3 regions of the Mesorhizobium sp. CNPSo 4671 genome follow, and region 1 is predicted to be linked to each of the others. Evidence: riboswitches for the same ligand, from Rfam matches in the RefSeq annotation. Region 1 holds a riboswitch; each other region holds the start of a gene.
The links. Region 1 has a riboswitch for thiamine pyrophosphate ahead of thiC (phosphomethylpyrimidine synthase ThiC). Riboswitches for the same ligand answer to the same signal wherever they lie in the genome.

Region 2: linked by a shared signal. The riboswitch ahead of AC04SF_RS08835 (YkoF family thiamine/hydroxymethylpyrimidine-binding protein) and the one ahead of thiC (phosphomethylpyrimidine synthase ThiC) in region 1 are both predicted to bind thiamine pyrophosphate.
Region 3: linked by a shared signal. The riboswitch ahead of thiB (thiamine ABC transporter substrate binding subunit) and the one ahead of thiC (phosphomethylpyrimidine synthase ThiC) in region 1 are both predicted to bind thiamine pyrophosphate.

What each region holds. Positions count from the first base shown of each region.
Region 1 is NZ_JBWLUW010000013.1:22,487-32,820, reverse strand. It holds gene AC04SF_RS29550 (thiazole synthase) at 1-627, opposite strand, end outside; gene thiS (sulfur carrier protein ThiS) at 631-828, opposite strand; gene thiO (glycine oxidase ThiO) at 797-1,792, opposite strand; gene thiC (phosphomethylpyrimidine synthase ThiC) at 1,789-3,624, opposite strand; TPP riboswitch at 3,728-3,844, opposite strand; gene queE (7-carboxy-7-deazaguanine synthase QueE) at 4,086-4,823, opposite strand; gene queD (6-carboxytetrahydropterin synthase QueD) at 4,820-5,176, opposite strand; gene queC (7-cyano-7-deazaguanine synthase QueC) at 5,176-5,874, opposite strand; partial or broken gene AC04SF_RS29515 (phasin) at 6,217-6,336, opposite strand; gene AC04SF_RS29510 (putative bifunctional diguanylate cyclase/phosphodiesterase) at 6,719-8,677, shown strand; partial or broken gene AC04SF_RS29505 (MucR family transcriptional regulator) at 8,798-8,905, opposite strand; gene AC04SF_RS29500 (hypothetical protein) at 9,253-9,891, shown strand.
Region 2 is NZ_JBWLUW010000003.1:124,490-134,823, forward strand. It holds gene AC04SF_RS08820 (glycosyltransferase family 39 protein) at 1-1,017, shown strand, start outside; gene msrA (peptide-methionine (S)-S-oxide reductase MsrA) at 1,193-1,711, shown strand; gene AC04SF_RS08830 (formyltransferase family protein) at 2,097-3,074, shown strand; TPP riboswitch at 3,136-3,249, shown strand; gene AC04SF_RS08835 (YkoF family thiamine/hydroxymethylpyrimidine-binding protein) at 3,240-3,848, shown strand; gene AC04SF_RS08840 (ABC transporter permease) at 3,882-4,703, shown strand; gene AC04SF_RS08845 (ABC transporter ATP-binding protein) at 4,700-5,467, shown strand; gene AC04SF_RS08850 (ABC transporter substrate-binding protein) at 5,460-6,476, shown strand; gene AC04SF_RS08855 (methyltransferase family protein) at 6,652-7,347, shown strand; gene AC04SF_RS08860 (hypothetical protein) at 7,834-8,367, shown strand; gene AC04SF_RS08865 (DUF3309 family protein) at 8,656-8,820, shown strand; gene AC04SF_RS08870 (hypothetical protein) at 9,095-9,268, shown strand; gene AC04SF_RS08875 (sensor histidine kinase) at 9,327-10,334, opposite strand, start outside.
Region 3 is NZ_JBWLUW010000007.1:193,426-203,759, reverse strand. It holds gene AC04SF_RS20780 (RNA polymerase factor sigma-32) at 1-809, shown strand, start outside; gene AC04SF_RS20775 (caspase family protein) at 983-2,950, shown strand; gene AC04SF_RS20770 (M48 family metalloprotease) at 3,020-4,489, opposite strand; gene thiQ (thiamine ABC transporter ATP-binding protein) at 4,748-5,524, opposite strand; gene thiP (thiamine/thiamine pyrophosphate ABC transporter permease) at 5,517-7,142, opposite strand; gene thiB (thiamine ABC transporter substrate binding subunit) at 7,151-8,149, opposite strand; TPP riboswitch at 8,193-8,307, opposite strand; gene AC04SF_RS20750 (thiamine diphosphokinase) at 8,396-9,040, shown strand; gene AC04SF_RS20745 (ABC-F family ATP-binding cassette domain-containing protein) at 9,042-10,334, shown strand, end outside.

The DNA.
Region 1 (10,334 bases):
GACCGCCGTGTTCAGGAGCACGGCGTCAAAGCCGAGTTCCATGACGGTTGCCGCGTGCGACGGCCGTCCGAGCCCCGCATCCACAATCAGCGGGATGCTTGGGAAATGTCCGCGCATCGAGCGCAGCGCCGTGATGTTGACCGGTCCGAGGGCGGAACCGATCGGCGCGCACCACGGCATCAAGACCCTGCAGCCCGCCACCAGCAGCCGCTCGGCGACGACAAGGTCATCGGTGGTATAGGGGAATACATCAAAACCGTCCTCGCTCAGGATTCGGGCGGCTTCGACCAGGCCGAACACGTCTGGCTGCAGCGTGTCATGGTTGCCGATCACTTCGAGCTTGATCCAGTTCGTGCCGAAGACCTCGCGGGCCATTTTCGCGGTGGTGACCGCCTCCTTGACGGAGTGGCAGCCAGCGGTATTGGGCAGGACTTTTACGCCCAGCGAGCGGATCAACGACCAGAATTGTTCGCCAGCCCTGCCGCCTGCCATCTCACGCCGCAACGAGACGGTGACCACCGAGGTGCCCGACGCCTTGACGGCATCGGCAAGGATGGCCGGCGAAGGATATTGAGCGGTGCCAAGAAGCAGGCGCGACTGAAGGGCCGCTCCATAAAGCTCGAGCATGGTTTAGCCTCCCTGCATGGGCGAGAGGATTTCAATCCGGTCGCCGTCGCTCAACTGGAATTCCGCCCGGTTGGCTTTGTGCACCAGGTCGCTGTTGACGGCAGTGGCGAGCCAATCGCCCTCATAGTCGAGCGCGGCAAGCAGCTCCGCCAGCGTGGTTGCGGCAACCTCATGCGCTTCGCCGTTGACGATCAGGTTCATGAGCAAGTTCCTTGTCTTGATTGAAAACCAGGTCGGCAGCCTGGCGCGCCATGGCGGGGGCGAGGAGAAAACCATGGCGATAGAGTCCATTGATCGCGACGGTAGTTCCACGTGCCTCGACGCGCGGCAGGTTGTCGGGGAAGGCTGGACGGACGCCGACACCGGTTTCAACGATCTCGGCCTCGCCAAAGGCCGGATGGAGGGCATAGGCGGCACCCAGCAGCTCCATCATGGAACGCGCCGTGACTGGTCCGGCGGACTGGCTCTCAATCATCGTCGCGCCGATCATGAAACTGTGGTCGGTGCGCGGCACTGCATAGAGCGGAAAGCGCGGATGCAGCAGCCTGATCGGGCGCGACAGCGAGATATCAGCGGTGCGCAGGATCAGCATTTCGCCGCGAACGCCGCGCAGCCTGTCGTTGCCCGTCGCCGTTCCCTTGCAGTCGATCTGATGATCGAAACCGGAAAGCTGATCTGCGTCGGTGCCGAAGCGAAATTCGACGCCCATGGCTGTGAGCTTTCCGTGCAGCGCCACTATCGCCTGGCGTGGGTCGAGATGGGCCTCGCCGGGGAAGAAAAGGCCGCGCCGAAAGCGGCCGGCGAGATCTGGCTCCAGAAGCGCTATTTCGTTTTCATCGACACGCCGGTACCCTGACGTGCGGCTGGCAAACCGGTCGAGTTCGCCCGCGTCGCGCGGGGACGCGACGACCAGTGTTCCGGCCCGTGTCACCTGGCCAGGCGTTGCCGCCTCCCACCAGTCGGCCGCGCCGCGTCCAAGGTCCAGAACCGGCTGCTCGGCGCTTTCACGCTCGCACCATGGCGCCAGCATGCCGCCGGCAAACCACGACGCATTGCCACCGAGGCCATGCCGGGTCTCGACGACCTTGACCGTCGCGCCGCGGGCGGCGAGTTCGAGGGCGGTGGTGAGGCCGGCGACGCCGGCCCCTTTGACCAGCACCCTCATGATGGCGTCTGCACCCTTGCCATGAGTGGTGCACCGGTATTGTCCCCCGGCACATAGAGATCGCCGCCTTCGCGATATTTCGCCGCCATCGCTGCCATGCCTTCCTTCTGCGCCTCGGCGCGGATGTCGTGGGAAATGCGCATGGAGCAGAATTTCGGCCCGCACATCGAGCAGAAATGCGCCAGCTTGTGCGCCTCCTTGGGCAAGGTCTGGTCGTGGAAAGATCGTGCGGTTTCGGGATCGAGCGACAGGTTGAACTGGTCCTCCCAGCGGAACTCGAAGCGCGCGCGGGAAAGGGCATCATCCCTGACTTTCGCCGCCGGATGCCCCTTCGCCAGGTCGGCTGCATGCGCTGCTATCTTGTAGGTGATCACGCCGGTCTTGACATCGTTGCGATCGGGAAGGCCGAGATGCTCCTTCGGCGTGACGTAGCAGAGCATGGCGGTGCCGAACCAGCCGATCATGGCAGCACCAATGCCAGAGGTGATGTGGTCATAGCCGGGCGCGATGTCGGTCGTCAGCGGTCCAAGCGTATAGAAGGGCGCCTCACCGCAGACAGCGAGCTGCTTGTCCATGTTCTGCTTGATCTTGTGCATCGGCACGTGGCCGGGCCCCTCGATCATCACCTGGCAATCCTTCGCCCATGCGATCTGCGTCAGCTCGCCGAGCGTTTCCAGCTCGGCGAATTGCGCGGCATCGTTGGCATCGGCGATGGAGCCGGGGCGAAGGCCGTCGCCGAGCGAGAAGGACACATCGTAGGCGCGGCAGATGTCGCAGATCTCCGCGAAATGCTCGTAGAGGAAGCTTTCCCGGTGATGGTGCAGACACCATTTGGCCATGATCGAGCCGCCGCGCGAGACGATGCCGGTGACCCGGTCAACGGTCAGCGGGACGTAGTGCAGCCGCACGCCGGCGTGGATGGTGAAATAGTCGACGCCCTGTTCGGCCTGTTCGATCAGCGTGTCGCGGTAGACCTCCCAGGTCAGGTCCTCGGCAATGCCGTTGACCTTTTCGAGCGCCTGGTAAAGCGGCACCGTGCCGATCGGCACCGGCGCATTACGCACGATCCATTCGCGGATGTTGTGGATGTTGCGGCCGGTAGACAGGTCCATCACCGTGTCGGCGCCCCAGCGGATGGCCCAGACCATTTTTTCGACCTCGTCGGCCATCGACGAGGTGACGGCGGAATTGCCGATGTTGGCGTTGATCTTGACCAGAAAATTGCGCCCGATGATCATCGGCTCGCTCTCTGGGTGGTTGATGTTGGCTGGAATGATCGCTCGCCCGCGGGCCACTTCGTCGCGCACGAATTCGGACGTGACGAAATCGGGAATAGCGGCGCCGAAGCTTTCGCCGTCGCGCTGCAGCTTGCCGCGCATGATCTCGCGTCCAAGGTTCTCGCGAATGGCGACGAACTCCATTTCGGGCGTAATGATGCCGGCGCGCGCATAGGCGAGCTGTGTCACCGCCTTGCCGGCCTTGGCCCGGAGCGGCCGGTTGCGGACCGGAAATTCCGGCGTCAGGCGCTCGCCCGCCGCAAATCCGTTGTCTTCCGGCCGCACATGACGGCCGTCATAGGCTTCGACATCGCCACGCGCCGTAATCCATTCGTGGCGATGCCGGGCAAGGCCCTTTTCGATGCTGGTTTCGACAGCCGGGTCCGTATAGGGCCCGGATGGGTCGTAGACCGTTACGGGCGGCTCGCCGGCCGTCGGGTGAACAGAGATTTCGCGCATCGGCACTGCGATGTGCGGATGGAGGATACCGGGCTTATGGATTTTGCGGGAGGCAGGCAGCGGTCCCGTCGAAACGGCGGGGGTAAAGGCATTCATTGTGAGGCTCCTTTGCTCATGCATTGGAGACCCAGTTCTGTGCCGGAAGGATGAAAAGACGCTTTTGCGGGCCTGCCGAAACAGGACCTCGGGCGTGAACTCCCGCAAAGCGCTTGCACCGTCCCTACGCCAGTATGAACTGGATCAGGTTCAACGGGTCACTGCGCCGCGAAAGCTAGCAGTATCTCAGCCCCTTGCCGGGACTCCCCTGGTGAATGCGCCGAATTGAACGGGCCGGCGCCAGTTTGTCAAGCGCCTTCGGCCAGCCGTGGTGAGAGGCGACCGATCAAACCCAGGCGGAAAGACGCGCACGTATCGACAGCAAGTCACGCCTGGAGGAGCGGCGGAGCGCCCACGACAGGCGAGCCATCACCCGGATTCGAAACCCTTTTTCAGCACGGCATTTTCGGGGCTTTCTGAAACGGCGTTGCTGCCCGTCATCGGCAATCCCTCCGCGTGGACTAGACGCCCCGTTTGTTTCCCCACAACAGAACATGAAGCTGCGGCAGTACACGCGCCTCGAACCACCTGTCGCGGGTTACCTTTTCGACCAGCCATTCCATGCGTTTCATCACACCAGCCATGTCGATGAGCGCGTCTTCGTGACCGGGAGGCGGCGGCGTGTGATTGCCGGGCTGTAGATAGACGGGCAATTGCGGGTAGCGCGCCGCCGCGTCCTTCGCGTAGGCATAGTCATCGTCATCGAAGACGACGAGCTTGAGCGCCATCTGCGGCTTGTCCAGCGCCGCCTCGACGCAGGCGTCGAACGCGGCCCAATCTGTCGTCATTTCACTTGAGGGCGGCTTGGGGCTGAGCACCAGCACGTCGAGATTAGCGAACCATTGCTTCGGCACCGAACCTTGGGTTTCCAATGCAAAACGGTAGCCCTCGCCATGCCCGCGGTCGATCAGCGGGCCAAGCGGCTGGATAGCCGGATTGCCGCCCGACAGCGATACCATCACGGGCTGACCGCCGGAAAGCGCTATGACCTTTTCCCAAACCGCGTCGGGAGACATCATCTCCCAATCGTGGCGGAAGCGACTGTCCACCGCATGCAGGCTGTCGCACCAGGAACAGCGATAATCGCACCCGCCGGTTCTTACGAACACCGTCGGCAAGCCGATCAGCATGCCTTCGCCCTGAATGGTCGGCCCAAAAATCTCGCTCACGCGGATTTCGGGATGCAAGGGGCAAGTCATGGCCGGTATTCCGCCCAGGTTTTCGGCGTCTCGCTTACCCGCACGGCGGAGGTTTGTGGTAGCCGCACCTTGCACCAGTCGTAGAAGTGCCTGGCCAGACACTCCGCCGTGACACGGTCATGCCCCAGCACGTCGTTAAGATGGCGATGGTCGAACGTCCCATCGATGTAGTGCTTGAGCGAAGCCAGGTCTTGGTAGTCCCGCACAAAGCCATGTTCGTCCAGTTCGCCACCTGAAAGCTCTACTACGACGATGTAGTTGTGGCCGTGTAGACGCGCGCACTGATGATCGTGTGGCAAGGAGGTGAGCTGATGCGAGGCCGAGAAGTGGAACTCTTTGGTAATGCGGAACATCACGCGCTCCTGGTCTGGACAGCGTGGAGCCAGAAGTCCGCGTCCTCATAGTCTGTCGGGTCGGCAATGCCGGCCAGATCGAATGCTTCGCGCCGTTCGACGCATGTCCCGCAGCGACCACAATGACGTTCGCCGCCCTTGTAGCAGGACCAAGTCGCCTCGAACGGTGTTTGGTACTTTGCCCCCTCGCTGACAATGTCGGCCTTCGACATATTCACATACGGAGCGTAAAGGCGGATATCGGCATAGCCTGCGAGCGCATGGTTCTGCATCGTCTGAAACGCGTCGATAAAAGCGGGCCGGCAATCGGGATAGATGAAATGATCTCCGCCATGGACGGCAGTGGCCACCGCATCGGCCTTCTGTGCTGCGGCAACACCGAAGGCGATAGCCAACATGATGGCATTCCTGTTCGGCACCACCGTGATCCTCATGGAGTCTTCGGCATAGTGCCCGTCGGGCACGTCCACATCATCAGTCAGTGCCGAGCCGCTCAGGCTCCGGCCGACATCGCGGATATCGACGATCTGGTGCGGAACACCCAGCCGTTTGGCGCAGATGGAGGCAAAGCCGAGTTCCTTTTTGTGTCTCTGGCCGTAATCGAACGAAAGCAGGCCAATGAGTTTCTGCTCGGTCGCCACCTTGTGCGCGAGCGAAACAGAGTCCAATCCGCCGGAGCAGATGACGAGGGCATTCATGGTTTGAGTCCTTGTTTTGACCGGGTAAGGCTGCGACCGGAGATTTCTCTGCGCTCCCAGTACTCCACGAAGCCGGTTTTGTGAATGGGGTGGAACGCGATTGAGGCGCACGAGGCCGACGTCAATGCGACGCGGTCGGGCACAGATGGAAGAAGCCCGGCGCGAGGTGTCGGTCTTGTCTAATGTGGCCGTAGATGAGGGGCTGACCTTGGGTCTCGGGTCGCCTAAGCAATCAGGCGGCCTTGCGTTCCTTGAACCCCTTCTCAAAGGCATCCTTGAACGGCTTGACTCGATCTGTTTGCGCACGAAAGCAGCCTGCAGTTCGAAGAACTCGGACGGCGACTTCACGGCGACCAGGGCCTCGAGGTGCGTGAAGCTGGCTTCGGCATTGGCTTGCAGAGCGGCAATCATCTTCAGAAGCATGTCGTTGCTGGCGGTCTTGGCTAGTTCAATGGTCGACATGAAAGCCTTTTGAGTCGTTTCGGCGTCCGAACTCAATTTGGAAAATACTTCCTTCGACTGCTCAAGGCTCTGGTTGGCGACAGCGCGAACTTGCTCGACAGCCTGGACGGGTCTAAGGCAGAGGATTCGACGGTTTTTGAGCGTTTCAGTCTTTCCGGAGATCTTGGACACTGTTTCATCCTTTTGCCAGTGGCGACCGCAAAGCAAAGCCGCCTCTTCATCTACGAAATCGCGGCAACGCGGCATTACGGGTCGGCGCGAAAGGTCCGGCGGGCGCTCGATCTGGGTTGCCAAATTTTGTGGTTGAAATTTACTTTCACCTAATTGTTCGGTAGGGGATCAACACGCAGCGACTACTCTAGAGCGGGGGAGTGAAAGAGTGATGCAGCGTCTGTCTGCCGCAAGGCTCGGGGACCTTCTGGCCGGCGACCTGCGGGCTTTTGGCGGGCCCTCGACGATCGAACCACTTGCCGGCCGCATCAGGGCGGAGCAGGTCAGTATCGTGCTTCGCAACACGCTTCTTGGCATGGTTGCGAATATACTCAATGCGGCCACACTCGTTATGGCGGTTTGGGGCTCGCCCGACCAAACGAAAGCCATCCTCTGGGCGAGTGTGATCATCGTCGCCGCTGGTTTCGTCGGCCTAAGAGCGAGATCATCGTTTCTATCGGTCAAACCTAGATCAGTGTCTCGCCGCACAACGCAAAACCTGGTGCGGAACGCCTTCCTGTTCGGCACTTGGTGGGGAGCACTTCCCATTCTGTTCTTCAGCGGGGCAACAAGTGCCGCCCAAGTCGTCATTACCTGTCTGAGCGCCGGGATGATCGCAGGCGGTGCCGCTTCCTTTTACACGATTCCTATTGCGGCCATCGCGTATACACTGCCGATCTTCGTCGGTTCGGCGGTCGCGATTGTGTGGCTGGATGGCGCCGTCAATCTGCCCGTCGCAATCCTGTTAGTGAGTTACGCCATCACGCTGTTTCGTGCAGTGCTTGCTCACGCATCCGAATTTACCCAAAGCTTCATTCTGCAAGCCGAAAGCGAAAATGCCATTCGCATGGATGTTCTAACCAGTCTCCCAAACCGGTTCAGCTTCAATGAGCGGCTCGGGAACGCGTTGGTAGACGCAAAGCAGTTTAACCAGCACTTTGCGTTGCTTTTGTTCGATCTTAGCAATTTTGACGAGGTGAATGATCACTTTGGCCGGGCAATGGCGGATGCCGTTTTGGTCGAAGCGGCTGCGAGACTTCGCAAATCGACACGGGAGAGCGATGGCATTGCCAGGTTGGAGGGTGGCGAATTCGCAATAATCGCTGCGCGCGATATCAGGCCAGATCAAATCAGGTCCTTGGCCAAACAGATCATAGATGCCATGCGGGCCCCCTTCTTGATCGAAGGGCGCGAAATATATTGCAGGGCCTCTATCGGCATCGCTCTGGCGCCTACTGACGGTTTGGATGCCCACCAGCTCCTGCGATGCGTCGACACCGCGCTACACAGGGCCAAGACGCGCGGGGCGAGCTCCATCCAGTTTTTCAGCGCAAACGACGATGAAGCTGCTGCAAGGCGCCATGCCCTTGAACGCGATCTGGCATCTGCGCTCGCCAACGACCAGCTTTGGCTCGCATTTCAACCTTTTCTCGACCTCGGGAGCGATCGCATCCGAGGTTTTGAAGCGCTGCTGCGGTGGCAGCATCCGACCCTCGGCGCGATCCCTCCGTCGGAGTTCATTCCTATCGCTGAAGAAACCGGATTGATTCACGGCATCGGAATTTGGGCGGCCAAGACGGCTTGCTTGGCCGCGGCACAATGGCCGCGCGACTTGCGGGTGTCCGTCAATTTGTCGGCAGTGCAGCTTAAGGACAAGGGCTTGCTGGATGGAATTGTGATTGCCTTGGCTGAAGCTGGTTTGGAGCCGCGAAGACTGGAGGTCGAGATTACAGAATCGGTGCTGATTTCCGATTTTGAAGACGCTATTTCATTGTTGCAATCGTTGAGATTTCTATCCGTCACAGTTGCCCTTGACGATTTCGGCACTGGCTTTTCATCGCTGACGTATCTTCGCAAATTGCCTCTTTCGCGGCTCAAGATCGACCGATCTTTTGTCCAGGATATGCTTACCGATGCGGACTGCGCCGCGATTGTGAGATCACTGATCGAATTGGCGCACGAGCTTCGAATTGAGGTAACGGCCGAAGGCGTCGAAACTCCCGAACAGCTCGAATATCTTCGCCGCGTCAGATGTGACGAAGCTCAAGGCTATTTAATCGGGAAACCTGTCCTGATTGACGACATTCTTTGCATTGCTGCGAAGCCGTTTGGTCAGCAGCTAAATACATGAATGACAGGGCTGGCATTTTCCCGGCGATGGTCTGGTTTTTTCTCGTGTGCCAACCGAGACGAGGTGAGGCAACGGACGCCGCCCAACCTCCTCGCTGGATCCGCTTCGTCGGCGACGGCGTTTCGGCTTTTTCGGTTTGCGCCCGAGCCCCATGCTCCGGGCCAACGCCAAGCGCGCAGCGCCGCCATTCGACGCAACCATAGGGTAATCTGCTGGCAGACTCCATTTGACGATTTTCGTCCGCTATAGGGCTGCCCCTCCCGGCGTCGTGCACAAGTTGGGCGGCTCGCCGTGGCGGTCACGTGACCGAGTCAGAATTGGCTTTAGCGCTTCAACGGTGACTTAGGCGCATCCGGTCGGCGGTCGACAACGATTATGGTATCGCCGGAATGTTTCTTGTTCACATGGCCGCCGTCGCCCGCAAGGTCAGAAAAGGAGTTCCCTGATTATCCTGTCAGTTGGTGGTTTTCGCAGCAACGTACGCACCGGGCCATGACGTGGCTCTTTGGGCCCTCCAAGCGCCGATTTGGACAGTTAGGGTTTGCAGGGGCGCGAACCACCGGATTACGAACGCGATGATGCTGGAAAAACTGCGCGCCTGTTGGGGGTTTAGCCCCACCGGCGATAGGAACGTCGCTCTGGTCGAAGGCTTTCTGAAGGGCAAGCGCTTCGCCGACCTGGCGCAGGAACATGGCTTATCCACAACGAGGCTGCGCCAAATCATCGAGAGGGCCGATCGGTTCGTGGGCGGCGGCATCCTGACCAAGGCTGAACCGAACAAGACCTCGCCTCGATCCGATTTCATGGTTGACTATCCCTATGTGTGGAACCTGGCCCGGACGAGCCAGCTAGGTCCCAGCACGCTTCAACATTTCTTCAAGGAGTTGGAACGCGCGGGATCGCTGGAGCGTCTGGTTGACAAGATGAAGCGGTTGCCGGGCCGCGCACGGACAACGCGCGAGCTGACACGCCTCGTGTGGCTAAAAGAAAAGGGCGAAAGCCCATGGCCTGCAATGAAGCGATCAAGCATAGCGATCGTGGAACCAAGCTGCCCGGGTGACCATCCGGACCGCGACCTTCAATGCCAGCTCGCCTTGGAACCGGTCCTCCAGCAGTTGGTTCACCGCGCAGCGGAATCCGGCTGGACCGAGGACGAGATAGCCTACGCGCTCGCCGGCGCTCGCCTCAAGGGACAGCTGCCGAGCGGGTCGTGATTTGATCAGCATACAGGGACCTCGATACGCAGCATCTGCAGCTCCTTTACCGCAAAACCCAGGCGACAACGCTATCGGCGGTCAGCCAGATCAGGCTCGACGTTGCCTCTCATCGGCCATGGTGTTGCCCGGATGGGGTTCCTTGTGCGGACGCCACCATCGTGGCGGCATCGTCGGCAAAGGAAGAACGGTTTTTCGCCTGGCCGTTGACGAAGCCAGCATAAGTCAGCCGCGAGTGCCGAAGGCATCAATCCGCGAGGGTTCGTGGCGAGTGACGTAGCTCCTGTGCAGGGCCCATTTCCCGCTCTTTCGGCTTAACTCCCTTGTTCCAGCCCGGACCTTGCCGATCAACCCGCTGCGGGGTCGGACTACGCGAGCGTGCCGTCGCTCACGGCTTCGCCATCGCGATGATCGCGGTCCCGGCTGGACCCGACGGGCGCCTG
Region 2 (10,334 bases), on a different contig from region 1:
CTGGTGTCGGGCGTCGGGCTCTATGCCAAGTTCTCCACCGGCCTGCTGCTTGCTTTCGGCGCGCTCTGGCTGCTGTACGACGCGCGCGCGCGCAGCCGGCTGGCGACGCCTTGGCCGTGGCTCGGCTTTGCCGTTTTTCTAGCGGTGGCTGCGCCGCTGGCCATCGCGCTCTACCGCATCGATTTCCTGCCGCTGACCTATTTCGCCGACCGCGACGCGTGGGTAACCGAACACCGCGCGCGCCTCTACTATATCGGCGTCCAGCTGGCCGGGCTCTCCGGCTTTCTCCTAGTGCTGGCGATATCGGGGCTGCTGCGGCGCTCGCCCGCTCCCGAAGCTCCCGTCGAACGCGGCATTCTGGTCTATCTCGTGTGGATGGGGCTTGGGCCTGCGACCCTGGTCATGGTGGCCTCGTTGTTCACCGGCACCGGCGAGTCCTGGGGGGCGCCGATGTACAATCTTGTTAGTGTCACGGTGCTTGCCTTTCTCGGCCACCGGCTCGGCGCCATCGAGATGCGAAGGCTGGCGATCTGTGCCTTCCTTTGCATCGTTACCATGTCGGGCGCCTATGCGACCCTCCGCTGGACGGGCTGCAATGTGCGGGGGCGCCTGGACGCCGTCTGCTGGCCGGCGCAGCCGATCTCGGACGAGGCCGAGGCGGTCTGGCATGCGGCCGCGCCTGGCCGGCTCGACATTGTCGGCGGCGATACCCAATTGGCCATGCTGGCCGGCCTCAATGCCTATGACAAGCCGTCGATCTTCACCGACCTCGATACCCGGTTCGCGCCCTGGATCACCAGGCAGCGGTTGCGCGAGCACGGCATGCTGATGGTTTGGCCGGGTCGTGGCGTGCCGCCGCAACTGCGGGTATGGCTGGGCAACCTCCCGGTCAAGACCGTTCTTTTCAACTGGTCGCGCACGGCGCCGCCCGTGCCAATCAGCTTTGCCGCCATTCCGCCCGGCACGCGGTATCTGCCGCTTGACGCCGACAGCCGGACCCGGCATCCGCGCAGCTGAAGCGGTTCGATCCCTTGGCCGCGTCGCAATATCGTTCGCGCATGGCCGCGTTCGTCTCCATGCGACTGGACGAAGCAGGCGACAATGCCCATTTATTGGGAAATCCAATTTTGTCTGCGCAATTCCGGACGGGAAACCGCTACACAAATGGAATTGCCTTTTGAGGAGACGTGACATGGCGACTTCGATCGAACGCGCAGTGCTTGCAGGTGGTTGTTTCTGGGGCATGCAGGATCTGATACGGCGCTACCCCGGCGTCATCTCCACCCGTGTCGGCTATAGCGGCGGCGATGTAGCCAACGCCACCTACCGCAACCACGGCACCCATGCCGAAGCCATCGAGATCAATTTCGATCCGGCCGTGATCAGCTATCGCACGCTGCTGGAGCGCTTTTTCCAAATCCACGATCCGACGACACGCAACCGTCAGGGCAACGACGTTGGGATGAGCTACCGGTCGGCGATCTACTATACGAGCGACGAGCAAAAGCGCGTCGCCGAAGACACCATCGCCGATGTCGATGCTTCCGGCCTGTGGCCCGGCAAGGTCGTCACGGAAGTCGCGCCGGCGGGTGCCTTCTGGGAGGCCGAACCAGAGCACCAGGATTATCTGGAGAAATATCCCAACGGCTATACCTGCCATTTCGTCAGGCCGGGCTGGAAGCTGCCGGTGCGCGAGAAGGCCGTCTCGTAAGGTTTGCGGATCGCTTTCCAGAAGCAAGGCGGCATAACTCCTGTGACCGCGTGAATGCCAACTGTCAGTCGCCGCTTGGCGATTGACAGTTGGTGGCGTTGCTGGCCAACTGCGTATGCTGATTTGCTTCAGGAGATACGCATGAAGAAAATCTATGAGAAGCCACTTCTGGCGAGAGGCGCGCGGCTTTCCGACGTCACCGCCACGGTGCCGTCTTCGATTGTCAAGGCTCCCTGACCGACCGACTTATTTTGCAAACCCGGCCAGGCCTGCCTGATGAGGCTGGCTTGCCGTTCGAATGTCCCTCGACGGGGGTTGGCATGGTTTGCGCCTTGAACGGCCGGTGCTTTTGAGCCCGCAGACCAGGTCGGGCCGGCTTTCCGCGGTGTTCGTGCTCGACATAACCCCTTACACCGGGCCGCTGTTGTCAGGATGGCTTGAAGCAGGCCATCTGATCGACGCGATTGTGGTGCCGGGAATCCGCCAACGCCAAAAACATTTTAGCGTCAGCAATTTTCGCCGAGGGCTGAGACGAAGATTGCAGCTCAAACGCTATATCGGCAACACGCCGGCAAGGCTGATCGAATTTGGCCGGCCCTATGATTGGGGCACACTCGCCAGCCAGTTGTCTGAGACCAAGGCCGATGTGTTGATCTGCTTCGCGTTTCCAGCACTGATACCACAGGATTTGCTCGGCACCTTTGCCAAGGGCGGCCTCAATCTTCACCCGGCACTGTTGCCCAACTACCGGGGTCCGCATCCTCTCCACCGCCTGGCCGTGGACGGCCAGCACGCCGTTCATGGCGGTGTGACGTTGCACAAGATGTCCGCCGATTTCGATGATGGCGACATTCTCGGGCAGGTGTCGTTTTCCGAAGCAGACTGGGTGTCGCTGCAGACCCTGACCGACAGCGTGGCGAGGGCGATGCGCGCGCTGGTGAGTGAGGTGGCTCCCGCCTACTGTAAAGGCAGCCTTTCGGGAATGCGGCAGCCGGCCGGTGATTTCGTCTGGGCGCGGCTGAAGGCGGCCCACACGATGATCTCGCCTGAGATGTCGATCGAGCATGTTGCCCTGATGTGGCATGTGCTGGGCACTGTTCCAGGCATCTATCTGGATGTCGCCGGGCACAAGGTCAGGCTGGGGTTCCAGATCAGGCGGCTCGGTCCGCCGACCGGACATGTGCCAGTCAGACGATGGGGGAGCGTGGAGTTCGATCTTGCCGACGGCAGGGTCCGGTATCTCACCTATAGCCGCCTGCTCAAACGGCTCGTGAAACTGCACGCCACGTTCGCGCGCGCTCCAGTCAGAAAGTCGCCCCCTGAAATCCGGCTTTTCGGCAAGGTGGAAGACGGGCAAGCGTGAGAGTTGGCGCAGTGCGTTGAAAAAAACGGCTTCCCCTTCGGTCCGAATGGTGCTTTAACGCGCCCATCCACAGGGGTGCTCCGTACGGTCGGGGCTGAGACGGGGGCGGCAAGCCCACAGACCCTAGAAGCTGATCTGGGTAATACCAGCGGAGCGAGGCGGGCTATGTTTTCAGGCGCACAGATTTCCCTATACCCCATGGCTGACGATTTCGTCGGCGTTATCCTGGGCGCGCTCGGCGCGCTCGATCCCTACCGGGACAGGCTCAGGATAGAGACCGACGACATCTCGACCTTGCTGGTCGGGCCGCCCGAAGTGTTGTTCCCGGCGCTGCGCGATCTGTTCGTGGCGGCGGCGCGGAGCGGCAAGCATTGCGTGCTGTCGGCCGCCATTTCGCGCGGCTGCCCGGGCGAGCCGGACGATCCGATCTGCCGCTCCGACGCGTTTGGCGGACCTGTCGGGCCGCTCGGCCCGCGCAAGGAAGCCGCAATCAGCGCGGTGCGCAATGCTGCCGCCACCGGCCAGCCGGCGGCGGCGCAATTCTCGCTCTATGTGATGGGCACCGGCGACCATATGGACGAGATCTACGGCTGCATCGATTTCCTGAAACAGTCCGGCGTCTACGATCGCTCCAAGAACTTCTGCACCAAACTGCGCGGCGATACCGGTGCGGTCTTTTCGGCGCTGAACGAAGCCTTTTGCCGCTTCGGGCCGGGCGCCGGCCACGTAACCCTCGACGTCACGGTTTCGGCCAACAGCCCGTCGGCTGTCTAAAACCAGGTGCGCTTCCGCGCGCCGTCAAAGGTTATGCCCGTGGTCTTATCATCAGTCGTGTCGCGCCCGCTCGCGGGCTCCCTTGCCAAGGCAGCGCCCGCCATCATCTCCATCGGGTTGCTCCTCGTGGCGTGGGAGCTCTACGCCACCTATTCCGGTATCAAGCCGACGATTCTGCCGGCGCCCTCACGCGTCTTCGAGCAGGCGATGCTCAATCGCGAGGCGCTGATCGACAACGCCATTCCCACCATCCGCGCGACGCTGATCGGCTTTGCCTGCTCGCTCGGCGCCGCCTTCGCGCTGTCGATGCTGGTCGACTTCTTCCAGCCGCTGCGGCGTGCGCTGTTTCCCGTCTTCATCGTCAGCCAGACCTTGCCGCTGGTGGCGATCGCGCCGCTGGTGGTGCTGTGGTTCGGCTTCGGGCTGGCGCCGAAGATCATGCTGGTGGCGCTGGTCACCTTCTTCCCGATGCTGGTGGCCCTGGTGCAGGGCTATGAGGCGACCGAGATCGAGATCGGCCAGATGCTGCGCGCCATGGGGGCAGGGCGCTGGCGTGTCTTCGTGCTGGCGCGGCTGCCTTCGGCGCTGCCCTATTTCTTCGCCGGCCTGCGGATCTCCATCACCTATGCCGTGGTCGGCGCCATCTTCGCCGAATATGCCGGCGCGGCGAAGGGGCTGGGCATCTACATGCTCAACGCCAAGAACAATTTCCGCCCCGATCTGGTGCTCGCCGCTGTCGGTGTCAGTGCCGCGCTGACGCTGATCCTGTTCGGGCTGACGGCGTTGCTGCAGCGCCTCGCCATGCCCTGGGAACGGGCCGGCCGGCAGCCGGCAGGGAAGGGGGCGCAGGGATGAGCCGGCTCGAATTGCGGTGTGTACGCAAAGCGTTTGGCGGGCTCGACGTGCTCGCCGACATTTCGCTCAGCGTCGGTGCCGGCGAATTCGTCTCGATCCTTGGGCCTTCAGGCGCCGGCAAGTCGACGCTGTTCCAACTCCTGACGGGTGCCGAGCATGGCGAGGGCGAGATGTTGTTCGACGGCGCGTCGCTCGACGATCATGGCAGGCATTTTGCCTTCATGCCGCAGCGCGACGCGCTGATGCCGTGGCGGCGCATCCTCGACAACGCGACGCTTGGGCTCGAAGTGCAAGGCATCAGGCGAAAGGCGGCGCGGGCGCGCGTCGCCCCGCTTTTTGCCGAGTTCGGGCTTGCTGGTTTCGAGCGGCATTTTCCGGCACAGCTTTCGGGCGGCATGCGCCAGCGCGCGGCGCTCTTGCGCACGGTGGTGCAGGAGCGCGACATGCTTTTGCTCGACGAGCCGTTCGGCGCGCTCGACGCGCTGACCCGCGCGGCCATGCAGCGCTGGCTCGAGCAGATGTGGCGGCACCATCGCTGGACGGCGCTGCTGATCACCCACGATGTGCGCGAGGCCGTGTTCCTGTCCGACCGTATCTACGTGCTGTCGGCGCGTCCGGCCCGTGTGTTGCGTGAAATCAGAGTGCCGTTGCCGCGCCCGCGCGATCCGACCGGCGCCGCCGCGCAACAGGCCAGCGCACTCGAGGCCGAGATCCTCGACATTTTGCTCAACCCGCAACCATCCAAAGGACATGACCATGACTGACTTGACGCGCCGGCAGGCCTTGCTGCTCACCCTCGCCAGCGGATTTCCGCTGATCGCCGGATCGAACCGCTCCTTCGCGGCAACACAAAAAGTCACCGTCGCGCTGGACTGGACGGTCAACACCAACCATATCGGGCTGTTCGTCGCCCGCGACAAGGGTTTTTACCGCGAGGCCGGCCTCGAGGTCGACATCCTGCCCTACAGCGACACCGGCGCCGGCACGCTGGTCGCCAACCGCGTCGCCGATTTCGGCATCAACGGCACGATCAGCCTGTTCACCCAGAAGACCGCCGGGGCCGATTTGAAGGCCGTCTATGCCGTGGTGCAGTCCGAAACCGGCCGCGTGGTCTTCAATGCCGCGCGCAGCGAGATCAAAAGCCCGAAGGACCTTGACGGCCTGACCTATGGCGGTTTCGGCAGCGCCTGGGAAAACGCGCTGATCTCGACCATCATCCGCCACGATGGCGGCAAGGGCAATTTCGAAACGGTGACTCTCGGCACCTCCGCCTATGAAGCGCTGGCCAACGGCTCCGTCGACTTCACGCTCGAAGTCTCGACCTGGGAAGGAGTCGAGGCCGAACTCAAAGGCATCAAGCAGCGCAGCTTCGTCTATGCCGATTACGGCGTGCCCGACGAACACACGACGCTGATCTCGTCGAGCGAAGCCTATCTGCAGGCAAACCCGGCATTGGCGGCGGCCTTTATCCAGGCAACGCGACGCGGCTATCAGTTCACCGTCGATCATCCCGGGGAAGCCGCCGCGCTGCTGATCGCTGCCAACAAGGATGCCCTGACCAACCCGGCATTGATCGAAGCGTCGCTGAAAGCGCTGATCGACGGACACTATCTACGCGGAGCAAACGGCGCCATCGGCACGATGGATCCAGCCAAGATGGACGCGATCGGCGACTATCTCTTCACCGCCGGCATTCTGCGCGACGCTGATGGCAAGGTTCTGACGAAGCGTCCTGATTTTGCGAGGTATTTCGCAAATCTGGACTTGGGATGAGGCTGGATACGCATCAATGGTAGCGCCCGGCCTACTCCGTTAGGTTGGCGTCCGGGGGGGTGTCCTGCCCCCCGTATGCTTTCGGAGGCGTCACCCCGTTTGATGCCGATCCGATCTTGCCGGTTAACCCCCCGGCAATGGTTGCGTGCAATGGTCCTTCCGAGGGATCATCGGGGTGCTTGCGTTGCTCACGTCAAAAAGTGAAGCGTTTTCGCATAGTAATGAGGGCGGATTTTTCTCCGCCGCGCGAAGGCATGACATACTGGTCGACCTGCGCGAGGGCTTCTTTCGCCTTTGTGCCCTGGCCTGCGCGGGGCTGTTCGTCTATCGCGGCGTGTCTCAGCTCGTGGACGACCCGACCCGGCTCAACGCCGCGCTGGTGGCGATTTCCGAGATACTCACTTTCACCTGGCTGCTTCTGTCGCGGCGTCCGGTGACGCGTGACTGGAACCTGCTTACGGTCATCGTCTCCGTGACCGCTAGTTTCGGTGTCGCGTTGGTCAGCCTTCAGCCTGGCATAGCGCTTGTTCCGGTCTATGTCGCCGCGCCGCTGCAGTTTGTTGCGCTGTTGTTTGTCATCTGGGGCAAGATATCGCTTGGCCGTTCCTTTGCGATCCTGCCTGGCAATCGCGGCGTGATGACGGGTGGCGCCTACCGGATTGTGCGGCATCCGATCTATGCCGGCTACCTTGCCGGCCATGTGCTCTATCTGTTGTCGGCCTTTTCCTTCCACAACCTCGCGGTGTATGCGGTCATCACCTATATGCAGCTGTATCGTATCCTGCGTGAGGAGGCCCTTCTGGCCGCTGAGCCGGAGTATCGCGCTTACATGGAGCGTGTGCGCTACAGGCTGTTCTACCGCCTATTCTGAGGGCAAGACTGTCGATTGAAAGGCTGGAGTGGCCGATCCTATTTGGCTTGTTTAGGGCGGTTCGCCTGCCGGAAAGCCGGTTCCCGCATTTCCTGAAACTGCTTCACGCCTGTCGACTGCCTGGTTTTCCAATGCCGCCCGCTGGGTTCTGCAGGTGCTGACGAGCACTGCCATGTGACCGATGTCCAATCTTCACGGCATGCGCCAAGCGGGATGTCTGTCAGCAATGACACGTGTGGCGATTCCCTATGGAATCGGCTTTCGTTCCAAATTATGAAATATATCGATGATTATCGCTCTCGATATAGAATATTTTTTACATATGTATTATAGTTTTATCACTTTTATAGTTTACGATTTTCAGAAATAAATACCATCATCTGTGCAAGTATGTGCCGATTTGAAACTGAAGCTCGCCTGCCGCGTAGCTAAATTTGCAGTCGGTGTACGCCGGCTGTCTTAGCGCAACGACAACAGGAGAGTGTCATGGCTTCTACCATCAAAGCAGTCGCCCGTGTGTTGGCGGGTAGTGCAATGGTCCTCGTTCTTTCCATGCCGGCAAGCACAGCTGGGCTCAGCGTCGGCGCCTCGGTGGGCGGCAACGGCGGCGTCAATGCCGGCGTTGGCGCTTCGTTCGGCGGTAGCGGTGGTGCCAACGCTGGTGTTGGTGCTTCTGTCGGTGGCGGCGGTGGCATCAATGCCGAGGCCGGCGCCAATGTAGGCGGCTCCAACGGCACCAGTGCCGGGCTTGGCGCTGCTGTCGGTGGCAGTGGTGACATCGATGCCGAAGCCAGCGCCAACGTCGGAGGCACCGGCGACATTGGCGCCGATGTCGGCGTGGGCATGGGTGGCGGCACCAATCCAAGCAATCCCACCCAACCGAGCCTGCCCGGCGTCGTGGCGCAGATGTCCAACAGCCAGGTGGCGCGCATGAAGAAGCGCTGTGTCGACGTGCTCAGCAGCGAAGGCGCCTATGACCGCGATCTGCGTCAGCTCTGCCTGCTGATTGCCCGCCGTTGAGGCCAAGACCGCCGGGAGTGGAAGTGCACAACCAGCCGTGAGGCTTTGACAGCACTCTCCTGGCCTCCGTCCGGTCGGAAGCCCGCCACTCAGGCGGGCTTCCTGCGTGTTGAGCGCTTTCCCGCCCTGTATCTGTCTGAGCCGTCTCATTCGCCGGCAAATATCCTTTCGCGTGGACGCCATGCCGCAATTGGCGGAACAGTAAGGCTGCCCGAGCGTTCTCGTCTCGAAACACCGCATGCGGCGGTGCTCTAACCGGCGCATCAGCGCCTAATAGGAGCGGGAACCATGAGCTTGGGCACTATACTCATCATCATCCTTGTCATTGCGCTGCTGGGCGGCTTCAGCGGGCTCGGCGGCGGACCGTTCTATGGAACCGGCTACTATGGCGGCGGCGGGCTCGGGCTTGTGCTGCTGATCCTCATCATCCTTGTCGTGCTAGGGCGGATTTAGAGGCTCGCAAGACTTCGGATCATCGCGATCTCGTGACTGCCAAACAAAGGGAGCGCACCGGATCGTGATGGAAGCAAGCCGGCTTGTGATCCGAAATCCGGCGCGAATCTCGTATATTGATTTCGGTCCACACCCCCCGTGGAAACAAGAGGAGAGGGTCCCACCCCTTCATCCTCCTCCAAGGCCCGCTCCGGTATCCGGAGCGGGCTTTTGCGTTGAAGCCGAGGGAGCCGGCTGGCGTCGAGACAGTTGAGTTTGCGGAAGGCTGCCCACAATGCCCGCAACACTCAGAACGACACCCTGCGAAATTCGCGATGATCTTTACGTTCTGCGGCGGATGGTGGCGGCTCGTGGCCATATCGAGACCATCCAGGGCATAGATGCGTTGATCGGCATCGCCGAAGCAGAGGCGATCAAGGTCATCCGCCGCATCGATCGCGCGGCCTGAACGGAATTGGATCAGGATCGAGGCGCTGGCGGGAAGGCAGGCCTCCTGGTAGCGGCTCTTACGCCGCGCGCGGCACCCGTGAGGTGAACGTTGCCCGGGTGACCGAGACGCTGGTGCCGTCGTTGTCGCTGATGACTTCCACCTTGGCTTCGAGCTGTTTCACCAGCGCCTCCACGATGGCTGTTCCAAGGCCGGTGGCCGGTACGTCGTTCGCGATCTTGCCGACGCCATTGTCCGAAACCGTCAGTTTCCAGTCGCTGCCCGCGGTCTCGTAGCTCACCTGGATCCGAGCGCCGTCCTTTTCCTTGGGGAAGGCATATTTGATGGCGTTGAGCACCAATTCGGTGACGATCAGTCCGAGGCTGACTGCCTTTTGCGAATCCATCCTGCCGCCTTCGGTCGTAGCGGTGACTTCGATCGGCTGGGCCTCGCCAACCATCGAAGTGGCGAGGCTGCCGCACAGTTTCGAAAGGTAGGAGCCGACATCGATCTCGTCGATGCCGACCGAGGTGTGGAGATGGCGCTGCACTTCGGCCACGGACAGGACGCGTTGATGGGCGTCCTTGAGATGCTGGCGCGTCTCTTCAGAAGTGACCGAGCGCGCCTTCAGCAGCAGGATGCTGGCGATGATCTGCAGGCTGTTGGCAACCCGGTGCTCCATCTCGCGCAGCAGCACGTCCTTTTGGTGGAGCAGATCTTCCGTGCGCTTGAGCAGTTCCTCTTTCTCTCTCTCGATCACCCGACGGGCGGTGATATCGTTGAAGGCGAGAAGGATGGTGATCGCTGAACTGTGGTCGTAAAGCACCTTGCGGGCATTGAGCAGCATGGTGCGGCGGCCGATCCGCGGGAAATCATGCTCGACCTCGAAGCCGTCCATGGCGGTCTTCTCGGGAATAATGGTCTCCAGCAGCAGGCGAAGGGCCGGAATATCCCACTGGCCGTCGCCTAGCGCGTAGAGCAGCGAGCCCTGGGTTTGCGCGGGGTCGACTTCAAATGTCTTGTAGAAGGAGCGGCTGGCGGCCAGCACGCGAAATTTCTCATCGAGGACCAGGAACGGCTCGGTGAT
Region 3 (10,334 bases), on a different contig from region 1:
ACCTCGAACGCGATGAGGAACATCGGCTGGCCTTGCTCTGGAAGGAAGACAACGACCAGAACGCGTTGCACTGCATCACCGTCGCCCATATGCGGCTGGTCATTTCCATGGCCTCGAAATTCCGTCATTACGGCTTGCCGCTTGGCGACCTGATCCAGGAAGGCCATGTCGGCCTGCTGGAGGCCGCCGCCCGCTTCGAGCCCGAGCGCGAAGTGCGGTTTTCGACCTATGCGACATGGTGGATCCGCGCCTCTATGCAGGACTACATCCTGCGCAACTGGTCGATCGTGCGCGGCGGAACGAGTTCGGCGCAGAAAGCCCTGTTCTTCAATCTGCGACGCCTGCGCGCCCGGCTGGCGAATGGCGCGGAGCCGCTCTCCAACACAGCGCTCTACCACGAGGTGTCGGTTGCGCTTGGTGTCTCCGAGGCTGATGTGGCGATGATGGATTCACGGCTGTCCGCGCCCGACTCCTCCCTGAACGCGCCGCTTGCCGATGATGCGGGCGCCACCGAGCGGATGGATTTCCTGGTTTCGGACGACCCCCTGCCCGACGAGATCGTCGGCGACAAGATCGATGTCGCGCGTCGTTCCCTCTGGCTGAAAGCGGCTCTCGCTGCCCTCAACGCCCGGGAGCTTCGCATCATCGAGGAACGCCGGCTGACCGACGAAGGCGCCACGCTCGAAGCCCTCGGCGAAACGCTGGGCATTTCCAAGGAACGCGTCCGCCAGATCGAGGCGCGCGCCATGGAAAAGCTGAAGCTGGCGCTGGTGAAACAGAACCCGGAATTTCTGGCGACGGCCGCCTGACGGCAATAGAACGATTCGAGATTTAAAATATAAGATTTATCTTAAATAAAATATGTCGCTGTAGCGGGGGATTCTATTCTTTTTAAGCTTGCGGATTGTGATTTCTCTAAAAGATCCAGGCATGGCAAAAAGCCTCTTTGGGCTACCAGACCATAACAAAGGTGGGTTTTGCCATGCTGAAACGCTACTCGTTCCTTGCGGCCTTGATTATCATGAGCCTCTCGACGCTCGACGCTCGCGCCGATCGAAGGATTGCGCTGGTGATCGGCAATTCGCAGTACCAGCAAATCCCGGCGCTCAAGAATCCGGACAAGGACGCCGAGGACGTTTCGAACACGTTCCGGCAGGCCGGCTTCGACGTGTTCGTCGCCAAGGACGTGACCAAGCTCCAATTCGAAGAGAAGTTCCGCAACTATCTGGCCGCCGCCGACGGTGCCGATCTCGCCGTCGTCTATTATTCCGGCCACGGCTTTCAGATCGGCGGCGAGAATTTCCTGATCCCGGTCGATGCGTCGCTGAAGGATGCGGCCGACATGGAGGTCCAGACAATCAGGCTTGACGACGTGCTGCAGCAATTGCGCACGAAGTCGAAGATCCAGATGATCATCCTCGATGCCTGCCGCAACGATCCGTTCCCGCGCAAGGACTACTGGCTGCGCGACCAGTTGATCGTCTCCGGCGGCACCGGGCTCGCGCAGGTAACCGGCTCGCAGAATGCGCTGATTGCCTTTGCCACCGAGCCCGGCGCTGTCGCTTATGACGGGTCCGGCGATCTTAGCCCCTTCTCATCGGCCTTTTCCCGCCGCGCGCTGGCGCCGAACCAGGAAATCCGCGCCGTCATGGCGGCCGTGCGCCGCGACGTGGTCAAGGCGACCAATGGCAGGCAGGTTCCGTGGGAGAATTCCTCGCTGATCGACGATGTCGTGCTGATGCGCAAGGCGGAGCAACCGGCGCCGCCGGCGCCCGACGCCCAGCAAAGCCAGCAAGTGGCGGAGCGCGGTATCCAGGCCGCCGCGGCCGCCGAAGCTATCGAGAATCGCGACATCAGCGTCCCGGTCGGCGTCGGACCGGTTGCGCTGAAGCTGGATTTTCCGGCCAAGGATGTTTCGACCAGCCTCAAACTCGCCGGCTATCCGGCAGTTGGAACGCTGTCCCTGCCGGATCGCGTCCTGTCGCCACAGTCGAGCCTGATGGCCGCTGAAGTCGGCCAATTGCGCTACGAGCCGCAGATCGGCTCGGCGGCTCCCGTCGAGATTGGCTTTCAGATCCGCGCCGGCGACGCGTCCAAACAGGCGACGACGAAGCTGTCGCCGAGCGTCGACCCCTGCGACCAGGCCGCCGGCGAGCCGCTCGACCTGCAAGGCGTCGGCCCCGGCCGGTTACCGAACGAGATTGCAGGCGGCGCGGTCGTGGCTTGCGAGGCGGCGGTGAAAGCCTATCCCGATGTCGCCCGCTTCCGTTACGAACTCGGGCGGGCGCTGCTGGCCGCCGGCAACATCGACGAGGCCAGGAAGGCCATCCAGGAAGCGTCCGACAAGGGACACGTCCGCGCCGTCTACGAGCTCGGCTACCTCGCCTCCTCGGGAATAGGGATGCCCGTGGATGCCACGCAAGCGAATGGTCTCTATTCGCAAGCGTCCGACAGGGGCGACCCCTACGCCATGAGCGCGTGGGGCCGCGCCCTGTTCAATGGCGTCGGCGTCCAGCGCGATACCGGCAAAGGGCTTGACCTCATGCTCACGGCAGCAGCGATGGGGCATATCGGCGCCATGAATGATCTTGCGATGATCTTCAAGGAAGGCCGCAATGGCGTGCCCGCCGATCCGGCCCGTGCCTTGGCTTTCCTCAAGGCCGGCATCGAGCGGCAAGAGGCCTATTCGATGGGCGTTCTCGGTCTTTCGCCCGGGCCAAGCACGCTGACGGTCGCGGCGTGCACGCCCAAGGTGGTGACGAAAATCATCACTAAGATAAAGGTGATCCGTACACCTGTGCCAAAAGCGCCGCCGCCGAAGATCGGCAAACCAAAGGCTCCGATAGTGCCAGGCGAAACCGGATCAGCGCCCTGGCGTGGCGGCAATAGCGGCGACCACGACCACAACACCGGCGGTGGCAATACCGGCGGTGGCAATACTGCCGGATGAGCCACGCCATCGCCGCACAAGCAGTGTCGAAACTGACTATTCCGCAGCGGCCTGAACGCCGACGCCGACTTACTTGTCGGTGACGATCTTGACCTTGTCGCCTGCCGAAACCGCAGCCCCTGGCGACAGCGCATTGAGCACCCGGAACAGGTCGAGCTTGCGGTCGACGCCGACCATCTGCGCGGCGAGTGAGCCCATGGTCTGGCCCGGCTGCACGGTGAGCACACGGATATGCAGCGGCTTCAAGGCCGCCTTTTCCGCAGGACTGAGGATACGAAACGACCCGCTGACCGAGCGCGCCACCGTCTCCAGCGAGGAGCTGGCCGACGGCGCCGCGGTCAGCAGCCGGTAGACCTGACCGCCGGCGCGGATCACCGCGATATCGAACTGCCAGCCTTCCGCGCCGGCATGCGCGGTCGCGGCCTCGTTGCCGTTGATGGTTTCCTGCTTGACGGTGCTGTCGTCGAGACCGGCCACCCAGCCGCTTCTGATGTAGTCGGTCAAGGCGCGGTTCTTGTCGATCGAGACGCCGTCGAAGCGGATCGCAATGTCGCCCGGCCCCGTCGCCGTCACCGCCGCCGCCGAATTGTCGATGATGAAACCGTCCGGCACCGTGAAGGAGACGCCGAGGCCCGGATGCAGGAAGGTCTCGCCGCGCACATAGCCTTCTTCCGGCGTATCGCCATAGAGCAGGCCGTCTATGCCGGCGAGGAAAGAATCGCGGTCGCGCGTGCCGACCCCGGGCATGCCGAACTGGCGGGCGTGACGCTGCGCCAGGTCGATACGCTGTGGCGTGTTGGGGTGCGTCGCCAGGAAGTCGAGGCTGGCATCGGTGGCACCGCTGATCGAGCGGAAGTCGGTATAGGCCGACATCGATTGCAGGAAGCGGCCAGCGGCATAGGGATCGTAGCCGGCTTCGCCGATCGACTTGATGCCGATGGCATCCGCCTCCAGCTCCTGGTTGCGCGAGAACTGCGCCAGCCTGAGCTTGCCGCGGATCAATGCCGCCTTGGCGGTCGGGCTGTCGCCGAGCACATCCGAGACCACCTTGGTCGCCAGGCCTTCCTCGGCCTCCAGTTGCTGACGCTGCAGGCCGTGATTGGCGGTGACGTGGCCCATCTCATGCGCGATGACGGCGGCGAGTTCCGACGAATCATTGGCGAGCGCCAGCAGGCCGCGCGTGATGTAGAGATAGCCGCCCGGCAGTGCGAAAGCGTTGACGTTCGGCGAATTGAGAATGGTGATGCGATAGGTCTGGGTCGGGTTCGCTGACACCACGGTCAGATTGCCGACCACCTTGGCAACCATGCGCTCGAGCTTGGGATCGGAATACTCGCCGCCATAGGTCGCCAGGATGCGCGGATGCTGCGCCTTGGCGAGTTCGGCAAGCTTGTTGTTGGCGCCGACATTGTCGACCGTGATCGGCCTGTCGGACGGCTGGAAGCCGGACTCCTGGACTTCCGGAGGCGTGAACATCTGGCAGCTTGCCAAGGCCACGGCAAAGCCGGCCAGCGCCAGAAAGCGCGCCAGGGGGTTCATTCGTAGCTTGTCAACGCCGATCGCCAGAACGGCTTCCTTTCAGGTCCCGGCGCATGACCACGAAAATCGGGGGCGATCCTCGGAACCCATCATGCGCTAAAAACAAACTTCTACAGCATCCGTCGCGCGTCCCTCGGGGCGTGCGGCGGATGCTGTAGGCAAATCACGGCTTGTGCCGACCAGTAGGGCGGACCTAGCCACACTACTTCTGCCATGGCAAGCAAGCGCCCCATCGCCTGTAGTCGGTTTGACCGTAAATTATGTCGGCTTCCGGGCAATATCTCGTGATACCGCATTCCCGGCACTTTCACCGACGTAGCGCCGGAACACCTCTGGCCCCGCCCCGGCAAAGAAATCGTCCGCGCTGCCGGTGGCGGCGACTGCACCATTGTCCAGAAACACCACGTTCTGGCCGATTCGGTGGGCATCCTGAGGTTGATGCGTGACGAACAGCACTGTCATACCACGTTCGGCATGCAAGCCGGCAACCAGATCGAGCATGTCGTCGCGCAAGGCGGGTCCGAGCGAGGCAAAGGGCTCGTCGAGCAGAAGCACCGGGCGATCGCGCACCAGCACACGCGCCAGGGCGACGCGTTGGCGCTCACCACCGGACAGTTCGCGCGGTAGGCGTTTTTCCTTGCCGGCAAGGCCGGTGCGCTTCAACGTCTCGGCGATGGCGCTTCGATCGGCTTCGGTCAGCCGCAGCGATGGCGAGCGGCCGAGCCCGACATTCTGCTCGACTGAAAGATGGGCAAAGAGATTGTTTTCCTGGAACACCATCGACACCGGCCGCGCAGCTGGCGGCGCGGCGCCGACATCGGCCTCGCCGATCAGCACTCGGCCGGACTGCGGCGTCTCGAAGCCGGCGACCAGGTTGAGCAACGTCGACTTTCCCGAACCGCTCGGCCCCATAATGGCGGTGATTTCCGCCGCGGCGAACGCGACATCGAAGGCGAGCGGCGCCTCGCCATAGCTGAACGAGACCTTATCCAGCCGTACCGAAACGCCCTTCCTGTCCACCGCCCCGTCAGACATTACGGACCTTTTCCCTTCCCAGCCAATCCGCAGCCAGCACCAATGCGAGGCAGACCAGGCCAAGCAACAGCGCCAGGCCGGCGGCGTCCTCGGTGCGGTAGCTGCCCATGCGCGCCAGGAGAAGGTAAGGCAAGGTCTGCACGGAATCACTGCCGAACAGCGCTATGACGCCGAGATCGCCAAGCGACAGCGCCATGGCGAAAGCAAAGGCTGTGGCGAGCGGACGGCGCAGGGATGGCCAGTCGACCAGCCGTAGCCTCGCCCAGCCGGAGATCCCGAGTTGCGCGCAGAGCCGCTCATGACGCTCGCTCGCCGCGTCATAGGCAGGGCGAACGGCACGCAATGCAAAGGGCATCGCCATGACCGCATTGACGGTAACGACCATGACCGGCGCGATGGCAAAGACGTCGCCGACGTGGCGCAGCAACAGGAACCAGCCGGCGCCGATGACGATCGGCGGCACGACCAGGACAAAGCCGGCGCCGGTATCCGTTGCATGTTCGAGCAATGTCCTTGGACTGGCGCGGCGGCTCAGCGCCAGCGCCCTACGCGCCATGGTCAATGCCAGCGACAGCATCACCGAAAGCAGCGCCGACAGGAAGGCGAGCACCGCACTGGTCAGCGTCGCTTGCCGGACAGTCGCCTCGCCGGCAAGCCGGCCGAGGTCGGCGCCCAAGCTCGCAACTACGGTCGCGGCCATCGGCCCGACGACGAACAGCAGCGCCAGCACGATCAGCGTGGCGTTCACTGTGGTCTCGGTCCCGTTGACGGAGAGATAGCGGCGCGGCGCCACCGGCAGGTTGGTATCGCCGACGACATTGGCGCCAAGCCGCGTCAGCGCCAGCACCACGATGAAGGTCAAGGCGATCTGCAGCACTGTCAGGGCGACGGCACGCGCCGGATCGAAATCGAAGCGCAGCGCCTGATAGATGCCGACCTCCAGCGTCGTCGCGGCCGGCCCACCGCCCAGCGTCAAAACGATGGTGAAGGAGGTGATGCAGAGCATGAAAACCAGCCCGGCGACGCCGGGCAAAGCAGCGCGTAGCGTCGGCCACTCGATCAGCCGGAGCGCCGGCCGCGCGCCCATGCCAAGCTGGCTGGCCAACCGCCACTGGTCGGCAGGAATGGTCTGCAGCGCCTCGAGGAACAGCCGCGTCGCCAACGGCAGGTTGAAGAAGACGTGGGCGACGAGAATGCCGGACAGGCCATAGATACCTGGCCAGCCCTGGCCGCCGACGGCGCTGAACAGGCCGGCAAAATAGCCGGCGCGGCCGTAAAGCGCCAGGATGCCAAGCGCCGCGACGATCGCCGGCAGCGCCAGCGGCACGGCGAAGAGCTGCAGGATGAAAGCGCGGCCGAAAAAACGCGGATGCCGCGACAGCGCGCGTGCTACAAACAGGGCCGGCCCGACAGAAAGCAGAGTCGAAAGGATTGCTTGCCAGAGCGTGAAGCGCACGACCCGTAGCAGGTAGGAATCGAAGGCTGCCCAGGCGCCCGAGAAGTCGTGGGCGCCCTCGACCAGTAGCCCGGCAAACGCGCCGCCGATCAGCAGCGCGATTGCGGCAAGGGCGATGATGCCGGCGGTAATGCGGGGATCCGTTGGACGCGCCGGCGCCATCGCGTTGCCTATTTGCTCATCACCGCCAGCCATTCATCGACCCAGGCCTTGCGGTTGGCCGCGACCTCTTCGGGGCTGAACAGCAAGGTCTTGGTCGGCTTGACCAGCTTGTCGAAGGCCGGGTTGAGCGGCTTGTCGGTCTTTCCAGCCGGGAACATCCAGTTGGTCTCGGGGATGGCATCCTGGAATTTCGGGCCGGTCATGAAGGCGATGAATTTTGCCGCCAACGGGTTCTTGGCGCCGGTCGTGGTGATGCCAGCGACCTCGATCTGCAGATACTCGCCTTCCTCGAAGGAAGCCGCCTGGTAGCGCTGCGTGTTCTCCGCGACCATGTGGTAGGCCGGCGATGTTGTGTAAGACAGCACCATCGGCGCCTCGCCCTTGGTGAACAGGCCATAGGCCTCGCTCCAGCCCGGCGTCACGGTGAGCACCTTTGTCTTGAGCTTGGCCCAGGCTTCCGGCGCCTTGTCGCCATACACCGACTTCACCCACAACAGCAGGCCGAGGCCGGGTGTTGAGGTGCGCGGATCCTGGATGACGATCTTGTCGTCGGCACTGCCTTCGACCAGCTCCTTCAGGCTCTTGGGCGGCGTCTTCAGCTTCTGCGTGTCATAGACGACAGCGAAATAGCCGTAGTCGAAGGGCACAAACGTATCGTCGGTCCAGCCGCCCGGCACGTTGACATCGGAGACCGCACCATGCGGTGCGAACAACCCGCTGGCCTTCGCATCGGCGGTGAGATTGGTGTCGAGGCCGAGCACGATATCGGCCTTGGTCGACGCCCCTTCGAGCTTGACGCGGTTGAGCAGCGCCACGCCATCGGCGACCGAGACGAACTCGACATCGCAGCCGCATTCGGCCTCGAATTCCTTCTTCACCACGGGGCCGGGACCCCAGTCGGCGGTGAAGCTCTCATAGGTGTAGACGGTGAGCTTGTCCTTGGCCAAGGCCGGCCCGGATAGCGCCACGACCATGGCGGAAACAAGAGAGTATAAAAGCGTGCGCATCGGCGCCTCCTTCGTTCGAATTGAAAGGAATTGAGGCGTCGGACTGTCCGAAACGTCTAATCCCTCCGCCGGTACAAACCGGATCAGGTTCAGCGGGTTGGCGAGATTGCCTCTCAGCCGGTCCGCGAAGATCGCGTCCGGCACCCCGTTAGAGCGTTTCGACACATAGGCCCGGCCGAGGAACCGCGCAAGTGGCAGTTTGCCGGCCTTCCGTTTCCGCTGCCGGGCTGGTACAGGCCACCAGATATGAGCACATTCACCATCCTGCTTGGCGGCGATCTCATCCGCACGCCCCGGCTCGACCGCCATGTCGAAGGCTCGCGCGTCATTGCCGCCGACGCCGGCATCGGCCATGCGCGGCTGCTCGGCCTTGTGCCGGAACTGTGGGTGGGCGATTTCGATTCGGTTCCGGCCGATCTCCCCGCCGACCTCGCCGCCGTGCCTCGCCGGACCTTCCCGGCGGAGAAGGACAAGACCGACGGCGAACTGGCGGTCGCCGCAGCCCTCGAGCGCGGCGCGACTCGTCTTGTGCTGGCGGGTGCGTTCGGCGGCAAGCGTGCCGACCACGCCTTCCTGCATCTGGCGCTCGGCCTGCGGCTGGCCGAGGCCGGAACGGATGTGCTGCTGACCAGCGGCGCCCAGGAAGGTATCCCCCTGCTGTTGGGAACGGCCGGCTTCGACTATGCCGACGGCACGCTGTTTTCGATCCTCGGTTTTTCCGAGCTTGCCGGCCTGACCGTCACCGGCGCGAAATGGCCGCTGAACCAGGTCGAGGTGGCCTTCGGTTCGTCACTGACCATCTCCAACGAGGTTCGGGGCCGCCTCGAGATCGCGCTCGGCCACGGCCGCGCACTGCTGCTCGCGCATCCGTATCCACTACCTGAAAGCTGACATGGCCCCGCCCCTTCTCAATCTCGACGGGATAAAACTGACCTTCGGCGGCACGCCGCTGCTCGATGGCGCCGCCTTGACGGCTTCGGCCGGCGACAAGATTGCCCTGGTCGGTCGCAATGGATCCGGCAAGTCGACGCTGCTCAAGATCGCCGCCGGCCTGATCGAACCGCAGGAGGGCGAGGTGTTCCGTCAGCCTTCGGCGACCGTCCGCTATCTGCCGCAAATGCCAGACATGGACGGTTTCGCCACCGTGCGCGCCTATGTCGAGGCGGGGCTGGGGCCTGCCGACGATCCGTACCGCGCCAGCTATCTGATGGAGCATCTCGGTCTCACCGGTGAGGAGCGGCCGGGCGATCTCTCCGGCGGCGAGGCGAGGCGCGCCGCCCTGGCCCGTGTCATGGCGCCGGAGCCAGACATTCTGCTGCTTGATGAGCCAACTAACCATCTTGATCTGTCCGTCATCGAATGGCTCGAAGAGGAGCTCGTGCGCACCTCATCGGCGCTCATCGTCATCTCGCACGACCGCCGCTTTCTCGAGCGCGTGTCGCGCGCCACTGTCTGGCTCGACCGGGGCCAGACCCGCAGGCTGGACAAGGGTTTCGGCCATTTCGAGGAATGGCGCGACCTGGTTCTGGAAGAGGAAGAGCGCGAACAGCACAAGCTCGGCCGCCAGATCGTGCGCGAGGAACACTGGCTGCGCTACGGCGTGACGGCGCGGCGCAAGCGCAACATGCGCCGGTTGGGCGAGTTGCAGACCATGCGCCAGCGCTTCCGCGGCCATCGCGGTGCCGAAGGCAACGCGACCATGGTGGCGAGCGACGCCGCCGAATCCGGCAAGCTGGTGATCGAAGCGAAGAACATCGAGAAGAGCTTTGGAGACCTCACCGTGGTCAAGGGTTTCTCGACCCGCATCCAGCGCGGCGACCGCGTCGGCCTCGTCGGGCCGAACGGCGCCGGCAAGACGACGCTATTGAAGATGCTGACCGGCGAGATGAAGCCGGATGCCGGCTCGGTGCGGCTCGGCACCAATCTTGAGATCGCCACGCTCGACCAGAAGCGCGAGGCGGTCGACCCGCAGGAGACGCTGGCGCAATACCTCACCGACGGGCGCGGCGAAAACCTCGTCATCAACGGCGAACAGCGCCATGTCGTCTCCTACATGAAGGACTTCCTGTTCAAGCCGGAGCAGGCGCGCACGCCGGTGCGCGAACTGTCCGGCGGCGAGCGGGCGCGACTGATCCTGGCGCGCGTGCTGGCGCGGCCGGCCAACCTCCTGGTGCTCGATGAGCCG